2 linked regions of the Pseudovibrio sp. M1P-2-3 genome follow. The protein of the gene in region 1 interacts with the protein of each later gene in a pairwise test. Links are inferred from orthologs where the notes say so. Each region holds a gene or a part of one and is shown on either strand. Other genes may lie near its edges.

Evidence for each region.
Region 2: the proteins of ligA (region 1) and leuS interact in binary tests that used the Escherichia coli proteins (3 or more experiments, as listed by UniProt). The link is inferred for Pseudovibrio sp. M1P-2-3 from one-to-one orthologs.

What each region holds. Positions count from the first base shown.
Region 1 is NZ_JARRCW010000001.1:855,366-868,243, reverse strand. Bases 578-3,571 are described here. They hold ligA (NAD-dependent DNA ligase LigA), read right to left. Parts: upstream 3,164-3,571; coding sequence 992-3,163; downstream 578-991. Other genes in these bases: P6574_RS03995 (glycosyltransferase family 87 protein), read right to left, coding at 3,279-3,571; P6574_RS04005 (nitrate- and nitrite sensing domain-containing protein), read right to left, coding at 578-840. Also shown: more of P6574_RS04005, read right to left, coding at 1-577; more of P6574_RS03995, read right to left, coding at 3,572-4,517; DNA repair protein RecN, read right to left, coding at 4,627-6,297; P6574_RS03985 (outer membrane protein assembly factor BamD), read right to left, coding at 6,335-7,198; lpxC (UDP-3-O-acyl-N-acetylglucosamine deacetylase), read right to left, coding at 7,353-8,315; cell division protein FtsZ, read right to left, coding at 8,555-10,300; cell division protein FtsA, read right to left, coding at 10,401-11,726; P6574_RS03965 (cell division protein FtsQ/DivIB), read right to left, coding at 11,723-12,637; P6574_RS03960 (D-alanine--D-alanine ligase), read right to left, coding at 12,625-12,878. UniProt on the Escherichia coli protein: DNA ligase that catalyzes the formation of phosphodiester linkages between 5'-phosphoryl and 3'-hydroxyl groups in double-stranded DNA using NAD as a coenzyme and as the energy source for the reaction.
Region 2 is NZ_JARRCW010000001.1:4,495,299-4,511,988, forward strand. What follows is about bases 6,209-9,395. They hold leuS (leucine--tRNA ligase), read left to right. Parts: upstream 6,209-6,579; coding sequence 6,580-9,195; downstream 9,196-9,395. Other genes in these bases: P6574_RS19875 (YggS family pyridoxal phosphate-dependent enzyme), read right to left, coding at 6,209-6,368; lptE (LPS assembly lipoprotein LptE), read left to right, coding at 9,182-9,395. Outside these bases: tRNA (guanosine(37)-N1)-methyltransferase TrmD, read right to left, coding at 1-341; P6574_RS19845 (DMT family transporter), read right to left, coding at 434-928; ribosome maturation factor RimM, read right to left, coding at 1,201-1,758; rpsP (30S ribosomal protein S16), read right to left, coding at 1,886-2,272; P6574_RS19860 (chorismate mutase), read right to left, coding at 2,290-2,607; ffh (signal recognition particle protein), read right to left, coding at 2,609-4,147; P6574_RS19870 (alpha/beta hydrolase), read left to right, coding at 4,549-5,559; more of P6574_RS19875, read right to left, coding at 5,691-6,208; more of lptE, read left to right, coding at 9,396-9,778; holA (DNA polymerase III subunit delta), read left to right, coding at 9,789-10,829; P6574_RS19895 (class I SAM-dependent methyltransferase), read right to left, coding at 10,846-11,628; P6574_RS19900 (ParB/RepB/Spo0J family partition protein), read right to left, coding at 11,758-12,654; P6574_RS19905 (ParA family protein), read right to left, coding at 12,774-13,601; 16S rRNA (guanine(527)-N(7))-methyltransferase RsmG, read right to left, coding at 13,616-14,275; tRNA uridine-5-carboxymethylaminomethyl(34) synthesis enzyme MnmG, read right to left, coding at 14,279-16,162; tRNA uridine-5-carboxymethylaminomethyl(34) synthesis GTPase MnmE, read right to left, coding at 16,424-16,690.

The sequences.
Region 1 (12,878 bases):
TTCCTCGGAAAGGTGGTAAAGTTCATCCAGTCTTTCTGTTGCACTCTCGAACCATAAACTAGCCGTTATCCCTTTTGAGTTTTGGGTCTCTGGCAATTGGGAGAGGATAAGCCGATACACGTTAAAGTCCTGAAATTCTGGACTTTTTGTTACTCTCATCAAAATTTCCATCTGCGTTGGGGTGGCTGCCGCCTCAAATGCGCGCATGAAAACTTTTTCGGCACCCAGAGCTTCCAGCATAGGCATGAAAGCACGTTCCAATGGCCTTTCCGTATTCAGGCGATTGAGCAGATCAACCCCATATCCGCGCTCCAAGCCGCCAGCCTCGCGAAGCCCCACCAATTGTAAAAGTGGCAATAACTCCTGAGATATCTGGATAGAAGGGCTCGCCTCAGTTGCCATTGCCATAATCCGCATGAATACAACGACAATACGATTATAAAGGCCAACTGCCGTATTGGCAGAGACTTTTTTGTTTTGGACCAGCTCCCGCACTTTGGAAAGTTGCCCCGCCACTGCAAAAATAGGCTGAAGCCCTTTAAACTCTTCCGGATTATTTTTTTGCAGCAGCTGGACCAACGCCTCGAACTGCACCAGCTGGTCATCAATCTGCACCCGCAGACCTATCAGATTGCGGGCTTCCTCCCGTCCGTAGCGCGAGGAAATAAGCGCGCTAGTGAGGCTGCGCTCCAGCTGGATTTGATGGATCAAGTCATCCGCACTGTCGGAAAGCTCAATAACCGGACGCAAACGCTCATGCCGGTCCACTTGAGCGTAAACCGTATAAACAAGCCAACACGCAAAAACCAAAGCACATAAAAGGGGAACTGCTGTTAGCAATACGAGTTTGACCTGTAAAGAGCCTGCTTGTCCTATAGCGCCATCTCCTCAACTCACAACTTGGCCTTGCTCAGTTGTACCCCTCTTATATTCAGTTTTATCCCTTCATATGTGGTGGGAAGCTTTTATTGGTTTTCAAAGGGTGAACCCTCTACAAATCTTTAGTCAAATCAAACCAGTCATCCTCGGAGATAACCGAGATGCCCAAGGATTGCGCCTTGGTCAGCTTGGAACCTGCTTTCGGACCGGCGATCACCATGTCGGTCTTCTTGGAGACCGAGCCGGAGACTTTCGCACCCAGCGCTTCGGCTCGGGCTTTGGCCTCGTCCCGGCTCATGCGCTCCAAACTGCCGGTGAACACCAGTGTTTTTCCCGCAACAGGGCTACCCGATGTATCAGCAACAATAAAATCGTTAGGGGTGATCTCGCTCAGCAGTTTGTCCAGAACTTCCAGGTTGTGAGGTTCGCTAAAGAACTCAACCAGAGCAATTGCCACCGCGCTGCCAATGCCGTCAATATCATTCAACTCCTTAAAGGCCTCGCTTCCTTCCTCATGGGCAGCCCGCATAGCTGTCTGAAAAGCCCCCCATGAACCATAGGCCCGGGCCAGAAGTTTGGCGTTTCCCTCTCCCACATGGCGAATTCCAAGACCAAAAATCAGCCGGTTGAGGTCAATCTGGCGACGGGCGTCAATGGCATCGAAGAGTTTACGAGCGGAAACGGCTCCCCATCCTTCACGGCTGCGCAATTTAACAAGCGAGGCCTTATCCCGCTCTCGCAACGTGAAAATATCAGCGGGTGTATGAACACCGCCCTCTTCTAACGAGAGTTCAAAAAATGCTTCAACCTGCTTTTCGCCCAGCCCGTCGATATCAAAGGCGTTGCGGGACACAAAGTGTTTGAGTTTCTCCACCGCCTGCGCAGGGCAGATCAAACCACCCGTACACCGGCGCACAGCGTCCATACGGCCGGATGCTGGATTTTTCTCCCTCACCGCATGAGAACCGCAGGCCGGACAAACTTTTGGAAATTCAAAGGCGCAAGCCTCTTCATCTCTCTTGTCCAAGTCCACATCCACAATCTGCGGAATAACATCACCCGCCCGCTGGATGATCACCGTATCACCTGCACGAAGATCCTTTCCTCCACGAATGGGCTCGCCGTTCTGTCCAATACCCTTGATGTAATCTTCATTATGCAAAGTCGCATTGGAGACAACCACGCCGCCCACGGTAACCGGCTCCAACTTGGCAACCGGCGTCAGCGCCCCCGTGCGCCCTACCTGAATTTCAATCTCGTTCAAAGTGGTAAAGGCCCGCTCCGCCGGGAATTTATGGGCAATGGCCCAACGGGGAGAACGGGAAACAAACCCGAGCCGTTCTTGCAAATCCAAACGATCTACTTTGTAAACCACCCCGTCTATGTCATAGCCAAGGTCAGCTCGGTCCTCTTCAATACCGTGATAAACGGCAAGCAAGTCCTGCGCGCTCTCGCATCGCTTCATGAGCGGGTTCACCACGAACCCCCACTTGGCGAAAGCCTCAACCATGCCCATCTGGGTATCCGCGCTCATCTCGGACATCTCCCCCCACGCATAGGCAAAGAACTTCAAAGGACGGGACTCAGTTATTTTGGAATTTAGCTGCCTTAAAGACCCGGCAGCCGCATTGCGCGGGTTGGCAAAAGCTTTGCCGCCATTGGCCACCATACGCTCGTTCAAACCAGTAAAATCGGCGTGAGACATATAAACCTCACCCCGAACCTCAACGACCTCAGGAACGCCTTCTGGTAATTCTTTTGGAATATCAGCAATGGTCAGCGCGTTGGCTGTCACATTTTCGCCCGTAGACCCGTCACCACGGGTCACCGCATGCACAAGCTTTCTCTTTTCATAGCGCACAGCAAGAGAGAGCCCGTCAATCTTCGGCTCTGCCGTAATAGCAAGTGCACCCATCAATGGATCATAGCGTAAGAACCGGCGCACCTTGCCGATAAAGTCTTCCACGTCCTTGTCATAGAACGCGTTATCAAGGGAAAGCATGGGGACAGCATGGGAGATTTTGCTAAAGCCCTCAGCAAGCTCTCCGCCAACCCTTTGCGAGGGGCTGTCCTGACGCACCAAGTCGGGAAACAGGTCCTCCAGCCTCTCGTTTTCCCGCCGCAACCTGTCATAGTCCGCATCAGTTACCAGCGGCGCGTCTTTGGTGTGATAGGCTTCATCATATTTTTGAATGAGCTGTGCAAGCTGCTCTAACCTTTGCTCGGCCTCAGCCTTGCTCAAATCGTCTTGGGAGATCTCGTTTGGACGAAGCGATTCAGCCACCAGCTTTTCCTATCCTGTCGTTTGAAGTTTTCAGCTATTTTGCATAGCTGTGTTTGAACGACAAGAAAGCTTTAGCCCTCTCCAGCAGTTTCTCAAAGGTAAGTGGCTCTTCCCCTCAAGAACGCTGGGAACTTGCCGCATCCGGTATGTGAAGGTTCTCGCTCCGGGCCTCGGCCATCGCTGCCCGCGCTGCACGCTTTTGTACCATCAGATCATATAGCAAATAGGCCAGAGCACTGATGAGAACAAAGGGCCCAATTGGAAAACCGTGGGCCGCCAGCCCAAAGCCCACCAGCGGCAACAAATAGACCCCCATGAGAAGCGCCGCCCCCGTATAGGACGAGCCCAAAACATTATCGAACACTTTCGATTTACAGGCGAAAATGAACATGAGCGGCACAACAATCGCGAGATCCCACAAAAACACCAGAGGAGAGGCAAGTAGGCAGCACAGGCCAAACGCCAGATTGCGGCTGGAATGCTCCCGAGGGGTCAGGAACAGCCAGAATGTAATGCTAAGAGCGGCCAGAAACGATACTCCCATTACAACAAGAGCCAAACTCCCTGAAAATCCGAGAAGCCTCATAGCCCCATAGATTGACGGCATCAGCTGCAAGGAAACACTATCTGCAGATGTAAGAAGAGAGAAAAGAGCTTGCGGCCCCGTATCCAGATAGTTCAACCATGCTGGTGCCCCGAAAAGCAAAACGCTTCCAACAACTGTGAGCCCTGCACTCGTTAACATGGTGCAAAACCCAATAATGTTGCCTTGCGCAATTAAGGCGAACGGTATCAAAAGGGCTAGTTCCGGCTTTATAAACATAAAGCCCAAAAGCAGTCCCCCTAAAGCCGGACGATTATCAATTAAACGCAGTCCACCACATAATATTGCGGCCACCAGCAACCCGCTTTGTCCAAAAAACAAAACGACTAGAGTTGCAGGTGCAAAAAGAAGGAAGATACTCCGTCTAAGGGGATGCAAATATCCACTACAAGAAGCCAGAAAAACAACAAGGCTCAGGCCGAACCACAGCAGATAGCCATTCAAAAAACTAAAGGTAGAAAAGGGGAGCAGGATCGCCAGAAAGCTCGGAGGGAAAACCCAACTATAATAGTTTCTTCCACTATCATAAACTGGGGACGCCCCCGCATAATTCATCAAGGCTTCCGCCTTGCCCATAACCGCAAGCTTTGCACTGTCATAAAAATACAGAAAATCCCCTCCCACACTGGAAAGGTCCTGAAAGTGGTCCGAGTGGTTCCACAGTGCCCAAATATAAATGGGACCACCAATGCAGGTAACAAGAAGAATAACAGTGAAATAAGCACTCAGACGTGGAAAAACACCCAGCATAGCACAGCAGCTTTCCTTAGTGGGGAACCATGCCTTTAGCCTAGGTTAAAACTGGTTAAATTATTGAAAAAACAAATCTAACTAGTTTTTACAACTGCCTTTTACTGGCTTAGCTAGAAACATTCCCCATCAGACGCATGGCAGCGGCTCTTGCTTCTTCGGTGATAACCGCACCGGAGAGCATTCTGGCAATTTCTTCCTGTCGGTCCGCCTCTGCAATCTGTTGGACCTGCGTGATAACCACGTCTTTTTCCACCTCCCCTTTTTGAATGAGGAAATGGCCGTTGGCTCTTGCGGCCACTTGCGGCGCGTGGGTGACAGTGAGCACCTGAACCGTTGCGGCCAAGCGTGCAAGACGCAAGCCAATAGCCTCGGCCACCGCTCCGCCCACGCCCGTATCAATTTCGTCAAACACAAGCGTCGGCGCAGAGCCTTTGTCCGCCAAAGACACTTTAAGGGCTAGCAAAAAGCGTGAGAGCTCACCACCTGAGGCCACTTTAAACATGGGGCCGGGACGACTGCCGGGGTTAGTCTGGGCCCAGAATTCGATAGTATCTGTGCCATCTGCCCCGCGGTGTTCCAGCTGTGTTTCCTGCTGGATAATGAAGCGAGCCCGCTCCAGCTTCAAAGCCGGCAGTTCTTGGTGGACTACCTCCTCCAAAGCACGGGCAGCTTCCCGCCTTTTCTCGCTAAGTTCCTGAGCAAGTTTGTCATAGGCATCCCGCGTCTGGCCAACAGCGGCTTCAAGCTCAAGCAGCTTGCCCTCCCCTGCATCCAGATCGCCAAGATCCCGCTCCATAGTTTCACGAAGGCGCGGCAAGGCATCTACATGGCAAGAATACTTGCGTCCGGCAGCTCGAAGAGCAAACAATCGCTCCTCGGTCTGCTCAAGCTCGCGCGGATCAAAGTTGGTATCGCGAACAGCATCTTCCAAACCTGAACGTGCATCCTCGATATTATCGAGCGCGGCACCAAGTTGCTCCACCACACCTGTCAGATACTGAGGGGCCAGATCAACTTTGCGTTCCAACCGGCGCCAAAGGCTTGAAAGCTCGGGAACCGGAGAAGATGGCCCGTCCAGCGTATCAAAGGCGTCTTTCAGGTCTCCTGCAACTTTCTCAACCTGCATCATGTCCTGACGGGAAAGGGCAAGCTCTTCTTCTTCCCCCTCTTGCGGGTTCAAAGTGGAAAGCTCATCAACACTGGAGCGCAGATAATCCGCTTCGCGCCTAGCCTCTTCAATGCGAGCGCGAAGTTCCTTCAGAGCTTTTTCTGCGGCTTTGTATGCTTGGAACTTTTCACCAGTGGCGGAAACAAGGTCTTCCAAAGAGCCGAAACTGTCGAGGATCTGGCGATGGCTTTCAGGGTCAATCAACGCTCTGTCGTCGTGCTGCCCATGCACTTCAACAAGGCTCGCCCCAACTTGACGTAAAAGGCCAGCGCTTACAGGAGAATCATTGATAAAAGCACGTGTACGCCCATCGGAAGCCTGAACACGGCGCAAGATTACATCCGCATCCGCTTCCAGATCATTTTCAGCAAGCAGTGCCCGCACCTTGTGGCTCATGGGCACGTCAAAAACTGCCGTAACCTGACCCTGCTTGGTACCATTGCGCACAAGGCCAGCATCACCACGCCCACCAAGAGCAAGGCTCAAAGAGTCCAACAGGATAGACTTACCGGCTCCAGTTTCACCGGTAAGTACACTCATTCCTTCATTGAACTGCAGATCAAGCCTGTCAATGAGCACGATGTCGCGAATAGAAAGTTCACAAAGCATGAGACCCGCGATGCATCCTTAAATCTAGTCCTGTCCGTTAAGACCCCGCAATAGCGCCAAATGCTTTACTAATCCAGCTGCGCTTATTCTCTTCAGGCTCATAACCACCCTTTTGCAACAGAGAATAGGAATCACGGTACCACTGGCTCTGCGGGAAGTTGTGCCCCAGAACAGCAGCAGCAGTTTGTGCTTCATTAATAACACCCAGAGCGTAGTAGCTCTCTGTCAAACGGAACAGGGCTTCTTCCACATGGCGGGTGGTCTGGTAGTTGGTTACAACCACTTTGAAGCGGTTGATGGACGCAAGATAGTTCTTGCGCTTGAGATAGTAGCGCCCCACTTCCATCTCTTTACCGGCCAGCTGATCCTGTGCAATGCGGATTTTCTTGCGTGCCTCAGTTGCATACTCTGAATCGGGATAACGCTGGATAACCTCTTGCATGGCGCCCATAGCTTGGGCTGCCGCTTTCTGGTCACGCCCGATATCCGGGATCTGCGCAAAATAAGACTGACCGATCAGGAACAGTGCATAAGCAGAATCCTCGTGACCGGGATAAAGGCTCACAAAGCGTTTTGCAGCGGAAACCGTTTCTGGATAACGCCGCATGGTGTAATTCAGGTATGCGATATTGATCAGGGATTTACGTGCATATTCCGAGTAAGGATAGACACGGTCCAGTTCAGAGAACTTGCGCTCCGCTTCCTTGAGATTGCCTTCGGCACGCAAAGCCAGACCTTGGTTATACAACAGCTCGGCAGGAGCTTCTTCAAAGTCCAGATCCGAAGTTTGATCCTTGGACGCGCAACCGGCCACAGCGATCAAACTCACAAGTGCGAATGTCTTAACAATATTAGAAAGTCGAAGGCTCGGCTTAGCCCCCCGAACAGTACCAAAAAGCAGCAATTTATCCAGCTCCTCACAACAGAATGGATTCGGAAAACCCTTCCCCTGCTCAGCTTCTAACCTAATGCAACGACCACGTCACGTACCCGTGGCCGTTTTGATGCTAAATTATGCCAGTCGAAGAAGAAAACCTATGTATATTTACTATTTATCAGGCCACTTTCGGACTGAAAGCAGCTGTGTGTAACCCGCCAGCCATTTCCGCATGGCCTTTTTCCATAGGAACGCGATCAGCAATAGAGTGATCAGATTCGACAATCTCGAAAGCCTCTGGGTGCTTGAAGAGTTCCACCAAGATAGCGTGGTTCATGCGGTGGCCGCCTTTATAAGAGCGGTATTCACCCAAGATCGGCAGGCCTGCAAGGGCCAGATCCCCAACGGCATCCAGACTTTTATGACGAACGAACTCGTCGCCCCAGCGTGTACCTTCGGGATTGAGAACCTTGTCCCCGTCCAGCGCAACTGAGTTTTCCAGTGAAGAACCCATGGCAAAACCCAGTTTCCAGAGTTTTTCCACATCGGCCACAGAACCAAAGGTGCGGGCGCGGGAAATTTCATTCTTGAACAGCTCGGGCGTCAGGTCGAATTCGATCTTCTGCTCACCGATCACGGCACTATCGAAATCAATTGTAATGTTGAAACGCTGACCATTATGCGGGTGCAGCTCACACCACTGATCGCCCTGCTCCACGCGCACGGATTCTTTAATGCGAATGTAGCGACGCTTGGCATTGAGTTTGCGCAGACCAGTGTGCTCGATAGCTTCCACAAACGCCTCGGAGCTTCCGTCCATAATTGGCGTTTCAGGGCCATCAATTTCAATCAAGGCATTATCAAGACCCATGGCGCGGATCGCGGCCATCAGGTGCTCAATGGTGGAGACACCGTTGCTGTCAGGGTCACCAATCACGGTACACAGGGCTGTTGCAGTTACAGCTTTCCAGTGTGCCGGAGTTTCGCTTGCAGCTTCATTGTCGGTTCTTTGAAAAACGATGCCCGTATGCGCTTCTGCAGGATGCATGGTGATGGATGCAGGTCGCCCGGAGTGCACTCCAATCCCGTTAAGTGTAACGCTGTCTGCAAGCGTTGTCTGTTGCGCGACACGCATTTTCATAATTAAAGCCTTTATTGATTTGGCCCAGTCATTTCTTACGCTGATTGGCCACTATCTGAATTGCCCCACTGATTAATCCTAAGAATACCGATAGAGTCAGTCAGATTGAAATAAAGCTTTATTACGTTTTGTAACGAAGGACTTTTTATGGGTAGTTTTGCCTAGTTAGTACCCTGAAAAACGCTGCAGCAATCCGGAGATACTCCGAATTGCTGCCGAGAGACGCGAGTTTTCAACACCTAGTTGGCTTGCCTACGTAAAAACGCAGGGATCTCCAACTGGTCATCTTCAATGGTCGAACGCTGTGCACCAACTGCACGGCCATTCTGGTCCAACTGACCGGCTGCTCCGTGGTTGCCTGCGGGTGCAGAGCCATCTGGCGCAGAGCGGAATGTTGGTGCCTGACGAGGAGTTTCAAAAGGATCACCTTCGTCACCCTCATGAGCATCCTCTGAATGTTCATCTTCACGGCGAGCCAGTCCGCCAGCCAAGCGACGCAGAAGACCCATAGGACGGCGATCTTCTTCCTCATAGTGTACATCAGAGCCACCTGTGAAAGGGGCCGCTTCAGCAACAGGAGCTGACTGAGCAGGCTTCGAAGGTTGGGCAGGCTCTACTGGGGCACTGGTTTTAACAGCCACTTCACGCTGAGCAACTGGAGGAAATTCGTCGGCACGCGGCATGCGAGGCGAAAACTCAACCTCTTCCGCGGCCGGTGGAATAAAAGGCTGGGGAACTAATGTCTCCTCAACCGTCGCAGCAGGAGTTTGCTCGTCCATGTCCTGCAAATTGCTTACCTGCTGGTCATAGCGCCGGGGCTGGTATGGAGCAATTTCCACTTCCGGATCACTGGCAGCTGCCACTGGGGCTTGCTGAGCAGGCGTTGGACGCGGAGCAGCGGGGGGCGAGGCTTTGCGCGGTGCAGCGGGCGCGGCAGCAGGCTTTGCAGCCCCTGCAGATTGTAGACGTTCAGTCAATTCCGCCAGACGTGCATCAGTAGGAGAGGCCGCGGCCTGTTCAGCCAGATCAATACCGGTCGCAACAACAGAAACCCGAATGGTGCCGGAAAGATTTTCATCAAAGGTTGCACCAAGGATGATGTTGGCATCAGGGTCCACTTCCTCACGAATACGTGTGGCAGCTTCATCCACTTCAAACAAAGTCAGGTCATTACCACCTGTAATGGAAATCAGAAGGCCGCGCGCACCTTTCATGGACGTTTCATCCAGAAGCGGGTTCGCAATTGCAGCTTCTGCAGCCTGCTGGGCACGGTTTTCACCGGAAGCCTCACCAGTACCCATCATAGCTTTACCCATACCGCGCATTATGGAGCGAACATCGGCAAAGTCCAGATTAATCAGACCTTCTTTGACCATCAAGTCTGTTACATTTGCAACACCGGAATAAAGAACCTCATCTGCCATGGAAAAGGCATCCGCAAATGTCGTCTGGGCATTTGCAATACGGAACAAGTTCTGGTTCGGAATTACAATAAGTGTATCAACGTGGCGCTGAAGTTCTTCAATTCCGGCTTCTGCAACACGCATACGGCGGCTGCCTTCAAACTGGAAAGGTTTGGTAACGACACCAACAGTCAGTATACCCTGTTCACGGGCAGCACGGGCAACAACAGGAGCCGCACCTGTACCGGTGCCCCCGCCCATACCGGCGGTGATGAACACCATATGGGAACCGGAGAGATGATCATTGATCTCGTCAATCACTTCTTCCGCAGCCGCACAGCCAACTTCTGGCTGGGATCCTGCGCCCAGACCTTCCGTTACAGCCACGCCCATCTGAATAACACGCTCGGCCTGACACAGGGCCAGAGCTTGCGCATCCGTGTTGGCAACCACAAAGTCACAGCCTTGCAGGCCAGTCGTAATCATGTTGTTGACGGCATTACCACCGCCGCCGCCGACACCGAAAACGGTGATCCTCGGCTTCAGCTCCTGAATATCAGGCATTTTCAGGTTAATTGTCATATTACCCTCGCGACCCTTTGGATAGGTCCATAGGACCTAATACCATCTCTCTCGTGCGTTCGCCCCAACCATGGCGAAATTCAACTCCAACGCCCAAGCGTTAGAAACTCTCTTTAATCCATTGCCCGAAACGGGCAAAATAATTACCTCGGCCCCCCCAGCTGCTACGAGCCGAGCGTGGTTCAAATTGTTCAATCTGCGCAACTTGCGGGTAAACCAGCAAACCCGCTGCAGCAGAATAGGCTGCCCCCTTGGCTTCATCCGGCAAACCCGAAACCCCAAGCGGACGACCCAACCGCACATTACGCCCCCAAAACCGGCGTGCGGTTTCTGAAAGTCCGGTCAGCTGAGAGGCTCCCCCCGTCAGCACAACCCTTTTTCCAACACGTCCTGCGAACCCGGATTCCACCAAACGGTCCCGAACCATTTCCATGGTTTCCTCGATACGCGGACGAATAACGCGCGTTAGCATAGCACGGGGAACTTGCGTCGGGAGATCTCCATCCACATCTACCGGTGGAACAGAGATAAAATCTGTGTCATCCACAGCGCTGTGCAATGCAGAGCCATAAAGTGTCTTGATCCGCTCCGCATCCTCCAGCTTGGTCGAAAGCGCCTGTGCTATATCTGTCGTAACATGTTGTCCGCCAATGCCAATGGCGTCCAGATGGACCATTTGCCCATCTGCAAAAATCGAAATCGTTGTCGTCCCGCCTCCCATGTCGATACAGGCAACACCCAGTTCCATCTCGTCTTCTACAAGACAAGCCAAACCAGATGCATAAGGCGTGGCGACCAGCGTTTCAACGTTTAGGTGTCCTCTTTCGATACACAGTTCCAGATTACGCACAGGTAGAATATCTGTGGTGACCACTTGCATGTCCACACCCAGCTTGCGTCCCATCATACCGCCCGGGTTACGCATACCGCTATTTCCATCCAGACTGTAGGAGATTGGCAGGGAATGCATAATGGCCCGCCCCTCAGTCACCGTATGGGAGGATCCTGCCGACAGAACCCTCTGGATGTCATTATCTGAAACGCTTTCGTTTTTAAGGGGAACGCTGGCTGTGAAAATTTCGCTTTGCAAGCGGCCACAAGTTACACTTGAAATCAGGGATTCAACGCGAACCCCGGCCATTCTCTCCGCTTTATCAACTGCACGGCGAATGGCTTTTTCCGCCAAGGCCAGTTCCACAACACCGCCGCCGCGCACACCCTCCGAGCGCTGATAGCCATAGCCGAGAATTTCAATCGCGTGGGAGCGCCCTTCAAGCAGCTCCCCCTCTTCCGCAGGCTTAAGGCGGGCAATCAGGCAACAAACCTTTGTAGAACCCACATCCAGAACAGAAACAACGGAACTGCGCCTGCTGGAAAGCGGGCGCATACGGGGTAGATAAATTATGTTCTTTTTCCCCGTACTCATGTATCGGCCCCTATTTTGGAGCGGCTCGGGCGTGCCTTGATCGCGGCTTTGCGCCTGAGGGCAGCGGCTTCGGAAAGCCGAACCACAACCCGGTCATTTAAACGCAAATCAATCGCCACAATATCTCTACTCAGTAGTCCACCCTCTTTATCCAAACGAGTGAGTTCACTCAAAGCTGCAAAAATGCCGATTTCCGGCAAACGGACGGTAATTCCGTTTTCAAGGTTCAAATCCCAGCGACGATCCGAGATAAGGCTGGCTGCGCGGACTCTGGAGCGAAGTTCAGGAAAGCGTTCCAACTCCAGCATAATTTCTCCTGCGCGCCGCTGCGCCCCGTGGTGCACCACCCGCAACAGGTTTGCATAGCGCCCATCCACTTCATCTGTAATCACTTCTCCCTGTTCGTTGATCACCGAAATAATGTCCCCCCGCTGCCATAGCGCGTAAGGAACCTGTTCATCAATCTTGATCTTCAGCGTACCGGGGAAAAGCTTTTGAATACTAACGCTTTTTATCCATGAAATCTTCTCAAGGCGCTCTCGCGCCGAATATGCATCAAAAAGTATCAAAGATGGCCGGTCTTCCAGCTCCAGCGCCTCCAGAATCTGGAACTCTGCCACCCTCTGAAGGCCATCCAGTTCGATTTCATCCACGGCAAACCCGAGGGAAGCGGTAACTGATTCGGAAAATGCACGCCCGTGCCCGCCCAAAACGATACCATATCCAGCGGAAAGCAACAGAAAACCCAGCGCTCCGGCTGGCCCTGCCCATCGGGGCAGAAAAGCAAAAAAACCCTCAACCCCATGAGGGGATCGTTGGTGCAGACGAGACACACCTGAACGTGGCCCGAGTAGTGCCCGGGTGAAGCCAGATGAACGCCAAACGCCTAATTTTGCCTTTATCTTCCGCAACTTGCGTCCTCCACCATCCAACTTACCAGTTCTTTGAATTTGTAGCCGGCGTGTGCCGCCATTTCAGGAACAAGCGAAGTTGGTGTCATGCCTGGTTGTGTGTTTACTTCAAGACAGATCAGCTCACCTGTACCGCTAGGTCCATCATCAAGCCGAAAATCAGCCCGTGAAATACCGCGGCAACCCAAAGCTTCATGTGCCTTAACACTTAGTTTCTGTAGTTCTTGGTAAACAGGAGGTA
Region 2 (16,690 bases), 3.6 Mb from region 1 along the record:
CCACACACGATAATCGCCCCCGGCCCCTCGGCCAGATCCCGCGCCATTTCCTGCGTTAACGGCTTGCCGCGTGGGCTCATAAGAAACCTTGGACGGGGATCATTTTCCTCCGTCACATCATCAATGGCCTTTGCAAGGATATCCGGCTTGAGCACCATCCCTGCCCCGCCGCCTGAAGGCGTATCATCAACCGAGCGGTGCTTGTCGGTGGCGTAATCGCGGATGTTGTGGGCGTTCAGCGTCCAGTCCCCCCGCTCCAGCGCTTTCCCCGAAAGGCTCAGGCCCAGATTTGCAGGAAACATTTCAGGATAAAGAGTGAGGATGCTGGCTCTAAAGGTCATAGGTCTCGTCGTGAGGTTAAAGAATTCATTGGCCCTGCAATTACTAGATCAAGCCGCAAACAGGAACCCCAAACGCTCAGTATTTGTTAAAACTAGGCGGCTGTTTCAGAAGCTTCAGGAAAACTCTGCTCGTTTGCGGGTGCTGACGAATACTGAATACAGAACAACCCCGCCATTAAAAGAAGAGCTCCAAGAACTCTGATCCCTGATACTCTTATTTCAGGATTTCCGAATGCGCCAAAATGATCCAGCGCGATGGACATTATTGTCTGTCCCACTATTGCAGCGATCAAGACATTGGCGATCCCGATTTTAGGCATCAAAAACATCATCGCGCTTACAAAAATAGCTCCAAGCACTCCGGGAAGAAAGAGATACCAGTCTACTACCGCTAAAGACTTTAGAGAGGGCGCAGGCATACGAAGCACCAGAATGACCACAAAACAGCTAATCAGCCCGCCTAGGTATGAAATAAACGTCGAATGCATAGGGTTTTCAAGGAGAGCACCCAATTTTCCACCAAGAGCACCTTGCAGAGGAAGAGCAAAGCCAGCAATGACAGCTAGAAATAGATAACCAATATTCATACCATTCCTCGATCAAGCAAGCAAAAACCCAATAAAATTGCTATGCCTCTGTTGCTTTTGCAGGGCCGATAACCACTCTTCCCATAAAGCAGTATCAGCAGGAGATCCATCGTCCAGAAGTCTCATGTAACTAAGAAATCCAGTCAGATCTCCTGATCCCGTGACAAGTTTTCCAAAATATAACATGCAAATGCTATACTCAGGCGAAGGGTGAGCGGGATAGTTTTTAGATTCTATTGTTATCTATTGGAGATTAAAAGTAAGCAGACAGCTTACCCGTCTTCACCGCCGGTTTCAGGCTCTTTTTCACCTGCTGCAAAAAAGCCTTCCGGTGGGATGACGGTCACTTTGCCAGCTTCCAGATCGATAGCCGGAACCACTGCCTTGGTAAACGGGAAATAGACTGTTCCGCCGCTTTGTGGCTTTACTTCCAGCAGTTCGCCAGCGCCGAAGTTTTCCAGCGAGACCACTTTGCCTAAAGGTTCCCCTGCTCCGTCAATAACGGAGAGGCCGATGAGGTCTGAGTGGTAGAACTCGTCTTCGTCTTCTGTTTCGGGAAGTTTATGGCGGGCGATGTAAAGCTTGGTGCCGTTCAGAGCTTCGGCCGCGTTGCGATCGTTAATGCCTTCGAACTTGGTAACAACCACGGTCTTTTGCACACGGGCGCGCTTTACCTTGAATTTTTGCTGGCCATCGGCTGTTTCCAGCTTGCCATAATCAGCAAATGAGAGCGGATCATCGCCAAAGGGTTTCACCCGCACCTCACCACGAATACCGTGGGCAGCTCCAACCTGTGCCATCAAGATGAGTTCATCTGATTTAGCTGACATTTAATAGCCCTTTCACAGACTGGAAACCAGTTTAAAGCAGCAAAATACTTCACCGCTTTAAACTGTAATTCTGCGTGTACCCTAACCTGAAAACGCGTAGGCACTTTCAGGTGATACACGGCAAAAATTATTCAGCAGCAGCTTCTTCAGCAGCAGCGGCAGCAGCAGCTTTTGCTTCTTCTTCAGCAGCCAGCTTTTCGTCAAGACGCTCTTGAGCTTTCTTGCCGAGTTTCGCTTTGTTCGGGTTGTTGCGTGCTTCACGCTTCAAGAGACCAGCTTCGTCGAGGAAGCGGTGAACACGGTCTGTTGGCTGTGCGCCGTTGGAGAGCCAGTGCTTGATGCGCTCTTCGTCCAGTTCAACGCGCTTTTCGTCGCCTTTTGGCAGCATTGGGTTGTAGCGACCAACGATTTCAAGGAAACGACCGTCACGTGGGGAGCGAACGTCAGCAATTACGATACGGTAGAATGGACGCTTTTTTGCGCCACCGCGTGCGAGACGGATTTTAGTAGCCATGTTTATTCTCCTAGAATTCAATTAGCGCTGTGGTCAGCGGCAATGGCTTCGTGATGCCGAATAACTTCCTTCACAATGAAGTTCAGAAATTTCTCAGCAAAGTCAGGGTCTAAGTTCGAATCCGCCGCCAGCTGACGGAGGCGTTCAATTTGTCTTTTTTCTCTCTCAAGGTCTGCCGGGGGAAGGTCATGGGTTGCCTTCAACTCGCCAACAGCCTGCGTACAACGAAAACGTTCGGCCAGCATGTGAACCAGCGCTGCATCAATATTGTCGATACTGGAGCGCAGGGAGCCAAGCAGTGCCTGAGCCTGTACGGACTTGTCAGAGCCACTCATATTATTTTTTCCCCTTGCCAAGACCTGGCAGGCCGCCACCTAGGCCGGGAAGTTTAGGACCGCCGATACCCGGAAGACCTTTAGGAAGTTCCATGCCGCCTGGCATTTGTCCAGCTTTTGCCATCTGTTCAAGGGCTTTGGGGTCGATGTCGGGCATACCGCCCATTCCAGGCATGCCGCCCATGCCCGGCATTCCGCCGCCCATGGCACCCATCATCTTGCCCAGCATACCTTTGCCCTTGCCTTTGCTCATGGCCTTCATCATGTCGGCCATCTGGCGGTGCATTTTAAGCAGCTTGTTCACATCAGCAACGGAAACACCTGAACCGGCGGCAACACGCTTTTTACGGCTGGCCTTCAACAGTTCGGGTTTAGAACGTTCCTGCTTGGTCATGGATTCAATGATCGCAACCTGACGCTTGAACATTTTCTCATCAATGTTCGCAGCTTCAATCTGCTTTTTCATTTTGCCAATACCGGGCATCATGCCCATCATACCGGACATGCCACCCATTTTTTCCATCTGGCCAAGCTGGTCTTTCAGATCATTCAGGTCAAAGTGACCTTTCTGCATCTTTCTGGCCATCTCTGCGGCTTTTTCCGCATCAATTGCCTCGGCAGCTTTTTCCACGAGGGAAACGATATCGCCCATACCCAAGATACGGTCGGCAATACGTTTAGGGTAGAAATCTTCTAGTTCTTCAGCTTTTTCACCGGTACCAATGAGCTTGATCGGCTTGCCTGTGACCGCACGCATGGAAAGAGCAGCACCACCACGGCCATCACCATCCATACGGGTCAGCATAATGCCGGTAATCCCGACGCGCTCATCGAAGTTCTTTGCCAGATTAACAGCGTCTTGACCGGTCAGGGCATCGGCAACAAGCAAGATCTCATGGGGGTTGGTCGCCTTTTTGATGTCCGCCATCTCAACCATGAGAGGCTCATCAATGTGGGTACGTCCCGCTGTATCAAGGATAACAACATCGTAACCGCCAAGCTTGGCCGCTGTCATTGCACGGTTGGCAATATCGACAGGCATCTGACCGTCAACGATCGGCAGGGTATCAACGTCGTTCTGTTCACCCAGAACACGCAGCTGTTCTTGAGCTGCCGGACGGCGTGTATCCAGAGACGCCATCAACACTTTGCGCTTGTCGCGGCGTGTGAGACGCAGAGCAATTTTGCCGGAAGCTGTTGTTTTACCAGCACCTTGCAAACCAACCATCATGATACAGACAGGGGCAGGTGCGTTCAGGTCGATCAGGTTGTCTTCAGTTCCAAGCATCTCCACGAGTTGATCGTGAACGATTTTGACCACCATCTGGCCCGGCTTGATAGATTTAACAACCTCAGCGCCAACAGCGCGGTTTTTCACCTTATCGGTAAAGGAACGCACGATAGGCAATGCCACATCAGCCTCAATGAGCGCGCGGCGAACTTCGCGCAGCGCTTCATTAACATCGGCTTCTGAAAGAGCACCACGTTTGGTGAGCTTATCGAGAATGCCGCCGAGGCGATCTGACAGGTTATCGAACATAGCGTTCCTTTTACAAATTCGTGTTTCTGAAACAGTTGAGAGCAAAGTCTACTTCAAACCTTGCCTCTCAGCATCAGGAAAGTTCTGTTACCGCCGATTTCCACTAGGGTCCCGCGCAATAATGCAGGGACATAGCAAAAAAGCACCCGAGGGCGCAACGCGCTGTCGGATGTTGACCTCTGGGATCTCTTTATACCTTCTCGGGTCCCAGTCAGTGGCTCGAAAAACAAACCTTTTCAGAATTTCGCCTGTTTTTAGAGCTTCACGGCACCTGAGTCAATAAAATTGTGGCTCAATATTATAGTAGCCGCACCTGCCATATATAAAATCTCTGTAATTGTTCAGTGCTATTCAATTGCCTAGTGTTGGGCAATTCGAACCAGATTTCACAGGACGAGCCAATGAAATTTCTCAAGTTCTGTATCGCACTCATAATTCTAGTTGCTGGTTACGGTTGGCTCACCAACAAGTTTCCCCCTATTTCACTTAGTTTCTCCCCCACGCAGATACCCGTGGATGTCGAGGCGTATCTTCACAATGAAGAGGCACAGTTCCGCGATATCAAGCCCGGTCTGGAAAAGCAAATTATTTGGAACGATACCGAAACGAAATCTAAAACTCCTTACTCTGTTGTCTATATTCATGGGTTTTCAGCCAGTAAGGAAGAAATCAGGCCCGTACCCGACAATCTGGCGGAGCACCTTGAGGCAAACTTGTTTTATACGCGTTTGACCGGACACGGGCGCACAAATGCCGCCATGGGAGAGATGAGCTATAACCAATGGGTCGATGATCTGGCCGAAGCCTATGAGATCGGGAGACGGATCGGAGACAAGGTTATTGTTATGGGAACCTCGTTGGGAGGAGCGCTTATTGCGTGGTCAGCTCTGGAGGGGGACACTATCGGCACAGACGTGGTGGCTGCAATTTTAGTCTCCCCTGTCCTCAGGATAAACAATTTCGGTTCGTCCCTTCTCACCTACCCTTATGCCAAATTCATGAGCAGGATCGCCTTGGGGCCCACACGTTGCTCTGGTACGCATGCCTCAATGGAGATTTTGTACGCTTGGACGGTCTGTTACCCAAGTTCAGCCCTATTGCCGCTTGCCCAGTTTGTTCAATTGGTCCGCAAAGCCGAGCCAGACACAGCCACCATTCCAACTTTATTCATATACAGTCCCAATGACACTGAAGCCGATGAAGCTGTCACAGCTCAATACTACGAAAACTGGGGCGCCAAAAAAGACAGGCTCATTATTCAGCACTCGCAGAATGAGAAAAATCACATAGTTGTTGGCGATTTAGAGAGCCCGAACAATAACGACCTTGTGACCAAAACCACTATCTCATGGCTTGAAAAATTGGGAATTGCTCCGGTTACTCCCCCTGCTATGACCGAGGAAGCACAATAGAATAAAAGCCCAACTGCTTTCTCTTGGACGCACATGGGCTTTTATAAATTGTATTTGCTGGCCTTTATGCCAGAACTGAAGCCTGTTTGCGTTTATTGCACAGCCAGCACTCCATTAAGGTACTGCTGTTGTTAGGCGCTGTAATCCCGATGACCGAAGATTGCAGAGCCAACGCGTACGTGGCTTGCATGATGCTGAACCGCGATTTCAAAATCGCTGGACATACCCATGGAAAGTTTTTCAAGGCCATTGCGCCGTGCAATTTTCTCCAGCAACGCAAAGTGCATACCCGGTGCTTCATCGACTGGCGGAATGCACATCAGTCCTTCAATTTGTAGCCCTAGTTCATCACGGCATTTCGCGATAAAGGCATCGGCCTCTTTGGGCGCAATACCAGCTTTTTGCGGTTCTTCGCCCGTATTGATCTGAATAAACAGCTTCGGGAATTTCTGCTGTTTTTCCATCTCCGCTTTCAAAGTCTTGGCGATTTTTTCCCGGTCAACCGTGTGAATGACATCAAACAGTTCCACAGCTTCCTTGGATTTGTTGGATTGCAAGGGGCCAATCAGGTGCAGCTCTACACCCTCATACGCACTGCGAAGCTCCGGCCACTTTGAAAACGCCTCCTGAACACGGTTTTCACCAAAAACCCGTTGTCCGGCATCCAGCACTGGCTTGATTGCATTAACCTCGAAGGTTTTGGAGACTGCAATCAATGTCGTTGCACCAGTTTCACGACCTGAGTTTTCCTCAGCATTGCGGATAGTTGCTTTCACATCTTCCAAACGTTTTGCCGCTTCTTCTTGCATTCTTGCCTCCACAAAATCCTTCATCGAAAGACTATATATATCTTCTTGAAACCTAATCTTGCTTTTCTGTTAGTGACTTTAATGGGATTTGTCGCCGATTATTTCCGCATTTTCCGCAGTTTGAAGGTTGACCAACCTAGCAAATTCTGATGACAGTCCTTTCAAACAGTTTACCCGCATGGGCTCGCAAGATTTACGACGGATTGAATTGATGGCTACGGAGCGTTACAACGCACGCGCAACAGAAGCGCGCTGGCAAAAGCAATGGGACGAAAAAGACGTCTTCATTACAGACAATGATGACCCAAGGGAAAAATACTACGTCCTTGAGATGTTCCCTTACCCTTCCGGCCGCTTGCACATGGGGCACGTTCGCAACTACGCCATGGGGGATGTTGTTGCACGCTACAAGCGCTCTAAAGGCTTCAACGTGTTGCACCCGATGGGCTGGGATGCCTTTGGTATGCCTGCGGAAAACGCGGCCTCCGAGAAAGGCGTCCACCCGAAAGGATGGACCTACAACAACATTGCTGCCATGCGCGGCCAGCTGAAAACGCTTGGTCTTTCCTTCGACTGGACACGCGAATTTGCGACATGTGACGAAGACTATTACGGCAAACAGCAGAGCCTGTTTCTGGACTTCCTGAAGGCTGGCCTCATTTACCGCAAGAAGTCCAAGGTCAACTGGGACCCAGTAGACATGACCGTTCTGGCCAACGAGCAGGTTATTGACGGCAAGGGCTGGCGTTCTGGTGCAACGGTTGAGCAGCGTGAGTTGACCCAGTGGTTCTTCCGCATTTCAGATTACTCCGAGGACTTGCTGAGCGCTATTGACGGGCTGGATAAGTGGCCGGAAAAAGTGCGCCTGATGCAGAAGAACTGGATCGGCAAATCCGAGGGCACAAAGGTACTCTTCGAGTTTTCCGAGGCAGCACCGACCGGTGATAAAACACTGGAAGTGTTCACAACACGCCCTGATACCTTGTACGGCGCGTCGTTTGTAGGTCTGTCTCCAGATCATGCAATCACAGAAGAGCTTGCCAAGACCAACTCCGAGCTGCAGGAATTCATCAAGGAATGCCGCAAGATCGGCACGACTGCAGAAGCTATCGAGACAGCAGAAAAGCTGGGCTTCGATACTGGCCTTCGTGTAAAACACCCTCTGGACCCATCATGGGAACTGCCTGTTTTTGTTGCTAACTTCATTTTGATGGACTACGGCACCGGCGCGATTTTCGCTTGCCCTGCCCATGACCAGCGCGATCTGGATTTTGCCCGCAAATACGATCTGCCTGTAACAGCCGTTGTTTTGCCTGAAGGTGAAGATGCCGCGACTTATGAAGTTGGCACTGAAGCCTATACCGGCGACGGCAAGATCTTCAATTCTCAGTTCATGGACGGTCTTTCCATTGGCGATGCTAAAAAAGCCGTGAGCGAGCGTCTGGAAGCGCAGCAAGTAGATGGAAAACCACAGGGAGCGCGCGAGACCAATTATCGCCTGCGTGACTGGGGTCTTTCACGCCAGCGCTACTGGGGCTGCCCTATTCCGATCATCCATTGTGAAAGCTGCGGACCACAACCAGCGCCAAAAGAAACGCTGCCGATTACACTGCCGGAGGATGTTTCATTCGACCGTCCCGGGAACCCGCTGGACCGCCATCCAACATGGCGTGATGTAAAGTGTCCGTGCTGCGGCGCTGATGCGCAGCGCGAAACGGATACGATGGATACCTTCGTGGATTCATCTTGGTATTTCGCCCGCTTTACCGACCCGAAAAACGCAAACCCAACAGACCCGAAGGCTGCAACCGAATGGCTGCCGGTGGATCAGTATATCGGTGGTATTGAGCATGCGATCCTGCATTTGCTTTATTCCCGCTTCTTTGCCCGCGCCATGCAAATCACCGGTCACCTTGACATTAAAGAGCCGTTCAAGGGCCTCTTTACCCAAGGCATGGTGAACCACGAGACCTATAAAGCTTCCAGTGACGGGCGCTGGGTTTCCCCCGCTGATATCAAGTTGGAAGAAGTGGACGGCAAGCGCCGGGCGACCCTTCTGGATACGGGCGAAGATGTAGCTATCGGCTCCATCGAGAAAATGTCCAAGTCCAAGAAGAACGTTGTTGATCCAACGGATATTATTGAGACTTATGGCGCTGATACAGCCCGTTGGTTTGTTCTTTCCGACAGCCCGCCAGAGCGCGATATTATCTGGAGCGAGGATGGGGTTCTTGGCGCATGGCGTCACGTGCAGCGCATTTATCGCATCATGAGCGATATTGCCGAGCACAGCGAAGCCGTTGCCACAAAGCCTGAGAAATTCAGTGATGAAGCTCTGGGCCTGCGCCGCGCGGCCCATAAAACACTCTCCGCTGTTTCCAAAGATTTTGAGGGGCTGGGCTTCAACCGTGCTGTAGCACGGCTTTACGAGTTCACCAACACCATCAGCAAGGCTTTGCAGGCAGACCTTTCCAAGCCAGATATGGCCTACTCCTTGCGTGAAGCAGCGAGCTTTATGCTGGTGATGATGCAGCCGATCACCCCTCACCTTGCAGAGGAATGCTGGTCGCTACTGGGCTCTGAAAAGCTGATTTCGCAGAGTGAATGGCCGGAAGTTGAAGAAGAACTGCTTGTTGAAAACAGTGTGACACTGCCGATCCAGATCAACGGAAAGAAAAAAGGCGAGTTAACAATTGCAAGAGACGCTTCCAAAGAGGTGGTCGAAGCGGCTATTCTACAACAAGAAGTCGTTATCAAAGCTCTGGACGGTAAGGAACCACGGAAAATTATCGTTGTTCCTCAAAGGATTGTGAATGTCGTCGTATAACTTAACAGCGAATCTTTCTGCTTCAGCCTGCCGAGCTTTGCTCGGCAGCGCCGTGATTCTTGCAGGAACTCTCGCTCTTTCAGGATGTCAGGTTCGCCCGTTATATGGGACATCTCCCAATATTCTAAATAGTAACGGATCCGAAACAACGCTTGTGCAAGACGAGTTGGCCGCGATCGACGTAAAAGTCTCCCTTATCGGCAGCAACAATTCTTCACAACGCGTCGATCAGTACATGAGTAATGAACTGCAATACCTTTTCCGTCGCGGGGGAAGCGGTCTTGCACAAAAGTATGACCTTGAAGTTCTGATTGATACTGTTCAAACCGAAGTGGGTGTGGAAGAGCTCTCCGATGTGCCTTCAGCCTACAACATTACACTCTCTGCCAGCTTTGTTTTGTCAGATGCATCTTCAGAAAAAACGCTCTATGTGGGACGTTCTTTCGGATCTGCTTCCTATGACTTCTCAAATCAGCGCTTTGCAAACTTAAGAGCCGAGCGGGACGCCGAAAACCGTGCAACAAAAATTGTAGCCTCGGATATTCAGGCACGCATTGCCGGCTACTTCGCCACAGACCAATAGTCTTGCCTCCATGGTAGCCCTAAAAAATAATGAAATTGAGCGCTTTGTCTCGAACCCACCAAAATCAGTCAATCTGATTTTGGTGTATGGCCCTGATAGAGGGCTGGTCAATGAACGTGCAAAGCAACTGATTAACGGTGTTGCAAAAGAAAATGATGATCCGTTTTCTCAAGTAAAACTGGATGCATCTGATTTGGCCTCAGATCCAAATCGACTGATTGATGAAGCACTTACCATCCCTTTATTTGGCGGCAGACGGACCATTTGGGTTCGTGAGGAAGGCAATAAGGCCGTCACCACTGCTGTTGAGGCACTGCTGAAGAGCCCGGATTTCGAGGCTTTCATCGTTATTGAGGCGGGAGATCTTAAAAAAGGGACCGGTCTGCGGAAGAAGATTGAAGCAAGCAAGACAGCCTACGCCATTCCTTGCTTTGCAGATACCACCAGAGACGTTGATAGGCTCATAGACGAGGAAACTCAGATTGCCGGTCTCCAGATATCAAAGGAAGCGAGAAAGGCTCTCCACGACCTTTTAGGGGCCGATCGTCTGGCCAGCCGCGGGGAAGTGCAAAAGCTCTGCCTTTATGCATTGGGTAGCGGACGGATCGAATCCAGCCACGTTGAAGAAATTATTGGGGATGCCTCGGCCTTTGCCATAGATGAGCTGATTGATGCTGCCGCCCTTGGCGATATCAAAACACTGGATCATGGCCTTGAGCGCCTTTCGGCCAGTGGAATGGACGCAGGTGTGATTGCTAACATGGCCCTCAAACACTTTCAGGTAATCCACAAATGCCGGCTGGAGGCAGACCGCAGGGTCTCCCCTGAATCTATTGTAGGTGGTCTTCGCCCTCCTATTTTCTGGAAGCGTAAAGCGAAACTCATCAGGGAAATTGAAATCTGGAACGCGGAAAAACTGGAACGGGCCATGATACGACTGCAGGAATCTGTTAAGGATATACGGCTGAAACCTGCGCTTTCCATCGCAATTTTGTCTCACACGCTTCTTGCCATTACTCAAGCGGCCCGTATGGCGCAGAAAAAGCGATAAGGTATGTTACGAAGCCTCAAGTAGAGCCCGTTTTCTGGCCCATAGCAAGATGGGTGGTGTAGTGAACCACCACATTTGCCTCTCCATAATGCTGCTTAATAAGCGCACGTAGCTCCTCTAAAATCCCATCTCCATGTATTTTCAATGCGCTTTGGGTTCGTGTGGAAGAGCATGAAAACTGGACAAACCTGTCTGCTGTCATTGGCCGTGTCCACTCACAAGTAAAATCAGGGTTTGGATGAAAGCCGCACGCCTCCATTATTTCGCGGTAGTTAAGGTCCCTGTAATCCCTGTCGTAGTCTGGGGAATAACGCTCCAAGAAAGCTTCATAGGCCTCCAAAAACGCATTTATGCGCCAGTTTCTCACGTTATCAGCAACACAAACCCAGCCCTTGGGCTGAAGTAGGTGCTGAGCCTCTTCAAAGAACTTTGCCTTATCGAACCAGTGAATGGCCTGAGCAGTCGTTACACATCCGAAACTATTTGATTTAAGCGGAATTTTCTCGGCACTAAACGACAGGTATTGGATTTTCTTAGAAGTTGATGAGCGGCGCGCTTGTGCCAGCATATCCGCATTCACATCCGAGCCGAATACATTGCAAACTGGGAAGTTTCTGGCTAACCGGCGCGTGAATTTACCTGTGCCACATCCCACATCCAATATGCGATTGCATGGCAATGGGGAGACTACCTGATGAAGGTGCGACAGCGCTGCATCGGGATAGGATGGGCGGCTTTGCTCATAATCCCGCTCCAACCCGCTAAAGCTCAAAATGCGCTGTGATTGTTTGGAAGGCAAACGTCTTACCTTTCCTCTACTATTCCAATTGTCTTAGGCAAAAGACCTTTTGGACTTGTTAGAAGAGCCTGACTTCCATTTTATATTCATAAACGCGTTACTTAAAAGCAAAAACCGTCATAAAAGAGCTTATTGTTCAATACCCAGCAAGCGGCAGACTTCGTCGAGTTGCTCAAGAGAGGCGTATTTGATTTTCAGCTCACCTGCGCCCTTCTCCGCTTTATGTGCGATATTTACCTTGAGGCCGAGCCCATCCATAAGGCGCTTTTCCAGTGCCTTTGTATTGGCGTCTTTGGGTGGCTTTGGAGCTGCCGTTTTCTTTTCCAAAGACGTTGGGTTCTGTGCAAGTTTTTCGGCATCGCGTACCGTTAGGCCCTTTTCGACAATAAGATCAGCAAGGGCAGCGGGGTCTGGTGCGTTAATCAGGGCCCTTGCATGGCCAGCTGTCAGCAACCCTTCCGCAAGATAGTCTTTTACCGCGTTTGGTAGTTTCAGAAGGCGCAGGGTATTTGCCACATGGCTTCGGCTTTTACCAATGACCTTTGAGAGTTCAGCCTGACTATAGGAAAACTCATCAATAAGCTGGTCATAGCCTAATGCTTCTTCGATTGGGTTGAGGTCTGCTCTTTGAACATTTTCAATAATCGCCAGCTCAAGAGCTTCTTGATCAGTGACATTTCTGATGATGACAGGGGCTTCATGCAAGCCAGCTTTTTGAGCTGCCCTCCAGCGCCGCTCCCCTGCAATAATCTCAAAATGACCCGGTTCATTTGGAGTGGGGCGAACCAGAATCGGTTGAACAATTCCCTTTTCCCGAACAGATTCGGTCAGGCTTTGAAGGTCCTCCTCCACAAAAGCCTTCCTCGGATTGCGCGGATTCGGCCGAATATACTCAATGGGAACTTTTCTATTATCCCGCTGTCGCTCGGGTTTTGGGCCAGGTTCGGTGCTAACATCACCAATAAGAGCTGCCAAACCACGGCCCAGACGCTTATTACCGCGTCCGCCTTCTTCTGACTTTGCCATTCCCCAGCTAACCTCACTTGAACTCCAAACAGATGGTTAGCTTACATAGACCTATGAAAAACCGCAAAGATAGACAGCAGGTTCGTCCACATTTAAAAGTAGTATTTGAAAACTAAAATTCAGACAGCAACAGTGCGCAGGTCACGTTCTCTTTGAATTATCTCCGATGCAAGGCGCAAATATGCCTGGGAACCAGAGCACTTCAGATCATAAAGAAGCGCGGGTTTTCCATGTGAAGGCGCTTCCGAAACTCGTACATTGCGGGGAATCACAGTGTCGTACACAGCGTCTCCCATGGTTTCCCTTACATCTTGCACCACTTGGGCCGACAGGTTGTTTCTGCTGTCATACATTGTCAAAACAATGCCATGAATGCTTAATTCCTCATTGAGCGATTGCTTGACCTGCTCAACAGTGCTGAGGAGCTGGCTCAAACCTTCCAGCGCAAAAAACTCACACTGCAACGGAACAAGGATGGAGTGTGAAGCTGACAGAGCATTAATTGTCAAAAGGTTCAGCGATGGTGGACAATCTACCAGAACGTAGGAATAGCCCTCTATAGCCCCTCTTTCAGCCGCTTTTGCCAGACCCGAAATTGCATTGCGAAGCCGGAAAGTCCGATCCGCAGCACCGGAAATTTCCAGCTCTACACCGAGCAAATCCATGTTGGATGGTGCAAGGGAGAGCCGTGGAACTGCGGTTCCAATAATCGCCTCTTCCAGAGTACAATCTCCACAAAGGACATCATAGGTGGTGAACTCTCTCACCTTCCTATCAATACCCAATCCTGTTGAGGCATTCCCTTGTGGGTCTAAATCAATAACAAGAACGCGCTCGCCAATAGCGGCCAGAGCAGTACCCAAATTGATAGCAGTGGTTGTTTTTCCAACGCCGCCCTTCTGATTGGCAACGGTTAGAACTCTCGGTGACTGCGGTAAACTGCTCATCCGGCTTTACCTCGTTAGGCCTGTCGTGCTGTCATTTTTGAAATCAACAACACCTTACTCTGCGGATCTACAAGACTATCTTTTTCTACCAGATCCAGCTCCCAGTTTTGAGAGGCCTCGTCTATTTCCCTACGAAAATCTTGCCCTTTGTGGAAAACAGCGGTTGCTCCACGTTCAATAAACTGACTGGAAAAACCACAGAGCATATCCAGCGATGCCAAGGCGCGGGCGGATACCCCCTCTATTGGGGTTTCCCAGTCCTTGGTAACGGCTTCTATTCGCCCCGCATGCACCTTCACCCTACTGCCGGTTTCACGCGCAACTGTTCTCAGGAAAGAGGCTTTCCTTTGATTACTCTCCACCAGGTTTACAAGCGATCCTTCTTTATCCTTCAAAAGAATCGCTGTGATAAGACCCGGAAAGCCTGCCCCACTCCCGAAATCAATCCACTGGGAAGCAGACGGCAGACTCTTCTGGATTTGAATGGAATCTGCCACATGCCGCAGCCAGATATCCCCCATTGTGGAGGGTGCAATCAAATTCTGTGCCGGTTGCCATTTGCGAACCAGGTCTACATAGATTGAAAAGGAATCAATCGTTTCACGTGAAACATCTGGATACATGCGTTTAAGCATTTCGATCTGATCACTATCAGAGTTGCTCAAAGTAGTCATTGGTTAGGCAGCTCCTGCTGTCTTCATGGCAGTACGGCGGATATAAGAAAGAAGCAAAGTCAGAGCGGCTGGGGTCACCCCGTCAATACGCCCTGCCTGCCCAATTGTTGCCGGGCGTACATCAAGAAGCTTCTGCTTCACTTCATTTGAGAGACCAGCTAAATCGTCATAATTGATATTCTTTGGAATAAGTAGCTCTTCATCCCTCTTCAGCGCTTCAATATCAGCTGCCTGGCGTTCCAGATAAACAGCGTATAAAGCATCAATGGCAACCTGCTCGGCCAGTGCGCGATCAACACCTTTAAGCTCCTCGAAAACTTCGAGAAGGCTATCTAGTGTAATATTTGGGTAGGACAGCAAATCAAAAACTGAGCGCTTTACGCCGTCCTGATTTATAGGCAATCCATGCTTGCGGCCCTCATTGGGGCTAATGCGCAGGCTCTGCATCAGCGCACGAATTTCATCAAGCTGCTGGCGCTTCCTCTCAAAAGAATTTTCGCGAACAGCGCCAACACACCCCCATTCCATACCAAGTGGAGTAAGCCGCTGATCCGCATTATCCGCCCGTAGAGATAGCCTGTATTCGGCGCGGGAAGTAAACATGCGGTAGGGCTCGGTAACACCGCGGGTGACCAGATCATCAACCATCACCCCGATATAACCGGCTGCACGGCTAATAATAATATCCTCACCACCAGAAGCGTGACGTGCTGCGTTTAGGCCGGCCAGAAGACCTTGAGCACCCGCTTCCTCATATCCCGTCGTTCCATTTATCTGCCCTGCCAGAAAGAGCCCCTTTTGTTTTTTGGTTTCCAGTGTGGGCAGCAGTTCGGTTGGATCGATATGATCATATTCAATGGCATATCCGGGTTTCAGAATGACCACATCTTCCAACCCGGGAATCGAGCGGATGTATTTTTCCTGAACATCAACAGGCAGCGACGTGGAAATTCCATTGGGATAGACGGTGTAGTCATCCAAGCCTTCGGGCTCCAGGAATACCTGATGGCCGTCTCTATCACCAAAGCGGACAACCTTGTCTTCAATGGAAGGACAGTATCTTGGGCCCCTTCCCTTGATCTCTCCGGAGTACATGGCCGAGAACTGAATATTGTCGCGAATGATCGTATGTGTCTCAGCGGTCGTTCGCGTGATGTGACATGGGACCTGTGGGACTTCGATTTTCTCTGTCAGATAAGAAAAAGGAATTGGCTCTTCATCACCGGGCTGCTCGGCCAATGTGTCCCACTTGATTGTGCGTCCATCCAAGCGTGCTGGTGTTCCGGTTTTCAGTCGTCCCAAGCGCAGACCAAGGTCTTCCAGTGAACCGGAAAGGCCCATGGCAGGCGCATCACCATCACGGCCAGCAGGAATTTTTTCCATGCCGATATGGATCATCCCTCTTAGGAAGGTGCCTGCGGTTATGACAACAGATGGCGCGGAAACGACAGTACCGTCCTTCAGTGTAACACCTTTGAGCAAACCGCTTTCAAGAATGAGTTTGTCCGCTTCACCCTCAATAACATCCAGAAACTCGATAGCAGCAATCTCTTTTTGCATCGCTTCTCTGTAGAGTTTCCTGTCAGCTTGTGCCCGAGGGCCTTGTACTGCTGGCCCCTTTCGGCGGTTGAGCATACGGAACTGGATGCCGGCAGCATCTGCGACGCGCCCCATCAAACCATCCAGAGCATCGATCTCGCGAACAAGATGCCCTTTGCCCAAACCTCCGATGGCCGGATTACAAGACATAACTCCAACACTATCGAACTTGTGAGTGACTAGGGCTGTACGCGCGCCCATACGGGCTGAGGCAGCTGCAGCTTCGCATCCAGCATGACCGCCACCGACGACAATCACATCGAAATTTTGCTTCAAACTATCAGGCATCTTGTATCCGCTATTTACCCTCTCACTAGTAAAGCTTCACTGTAACCAGCCGAGCTGTGTTTGAGCATTCATGTTATCTGAGGGGCTTTTTGTAAAATCTTTGTCCCTTCAATACATCAGGAATGCCAGTGGGTCAAAGCAAACTCTCCTGATGAAGCCGCTCACATGCGGGCGCTTCAACAGGAGTGTTAAACCAAATATTTTCTTTATATTTTTCAGCGCACTACAGAAAGTGTTTCACGTGAAACATTCTATAACTATCTATTTACCAATACAGAAATCCCTGAAAATAACATCCAGCAGATCCTCAACATCAATGCGCCCTGTGATCCTGCCCAAGCTATCAGCCGCACTCCGAAGATCTTCACTTCTCAGCTCAATGGGCAGCTGTACCGCTTCAATGGCCCTTTGAATATCATCGAAACATTTTTGCAATAAAACCCGATAGCGTTCTCTTGTGATAAGAGGACTTTCAATGAGCCCGATGTTCTCCTCGGCAAATTCCCGAAGAGATTTCAGAAGGCCGTC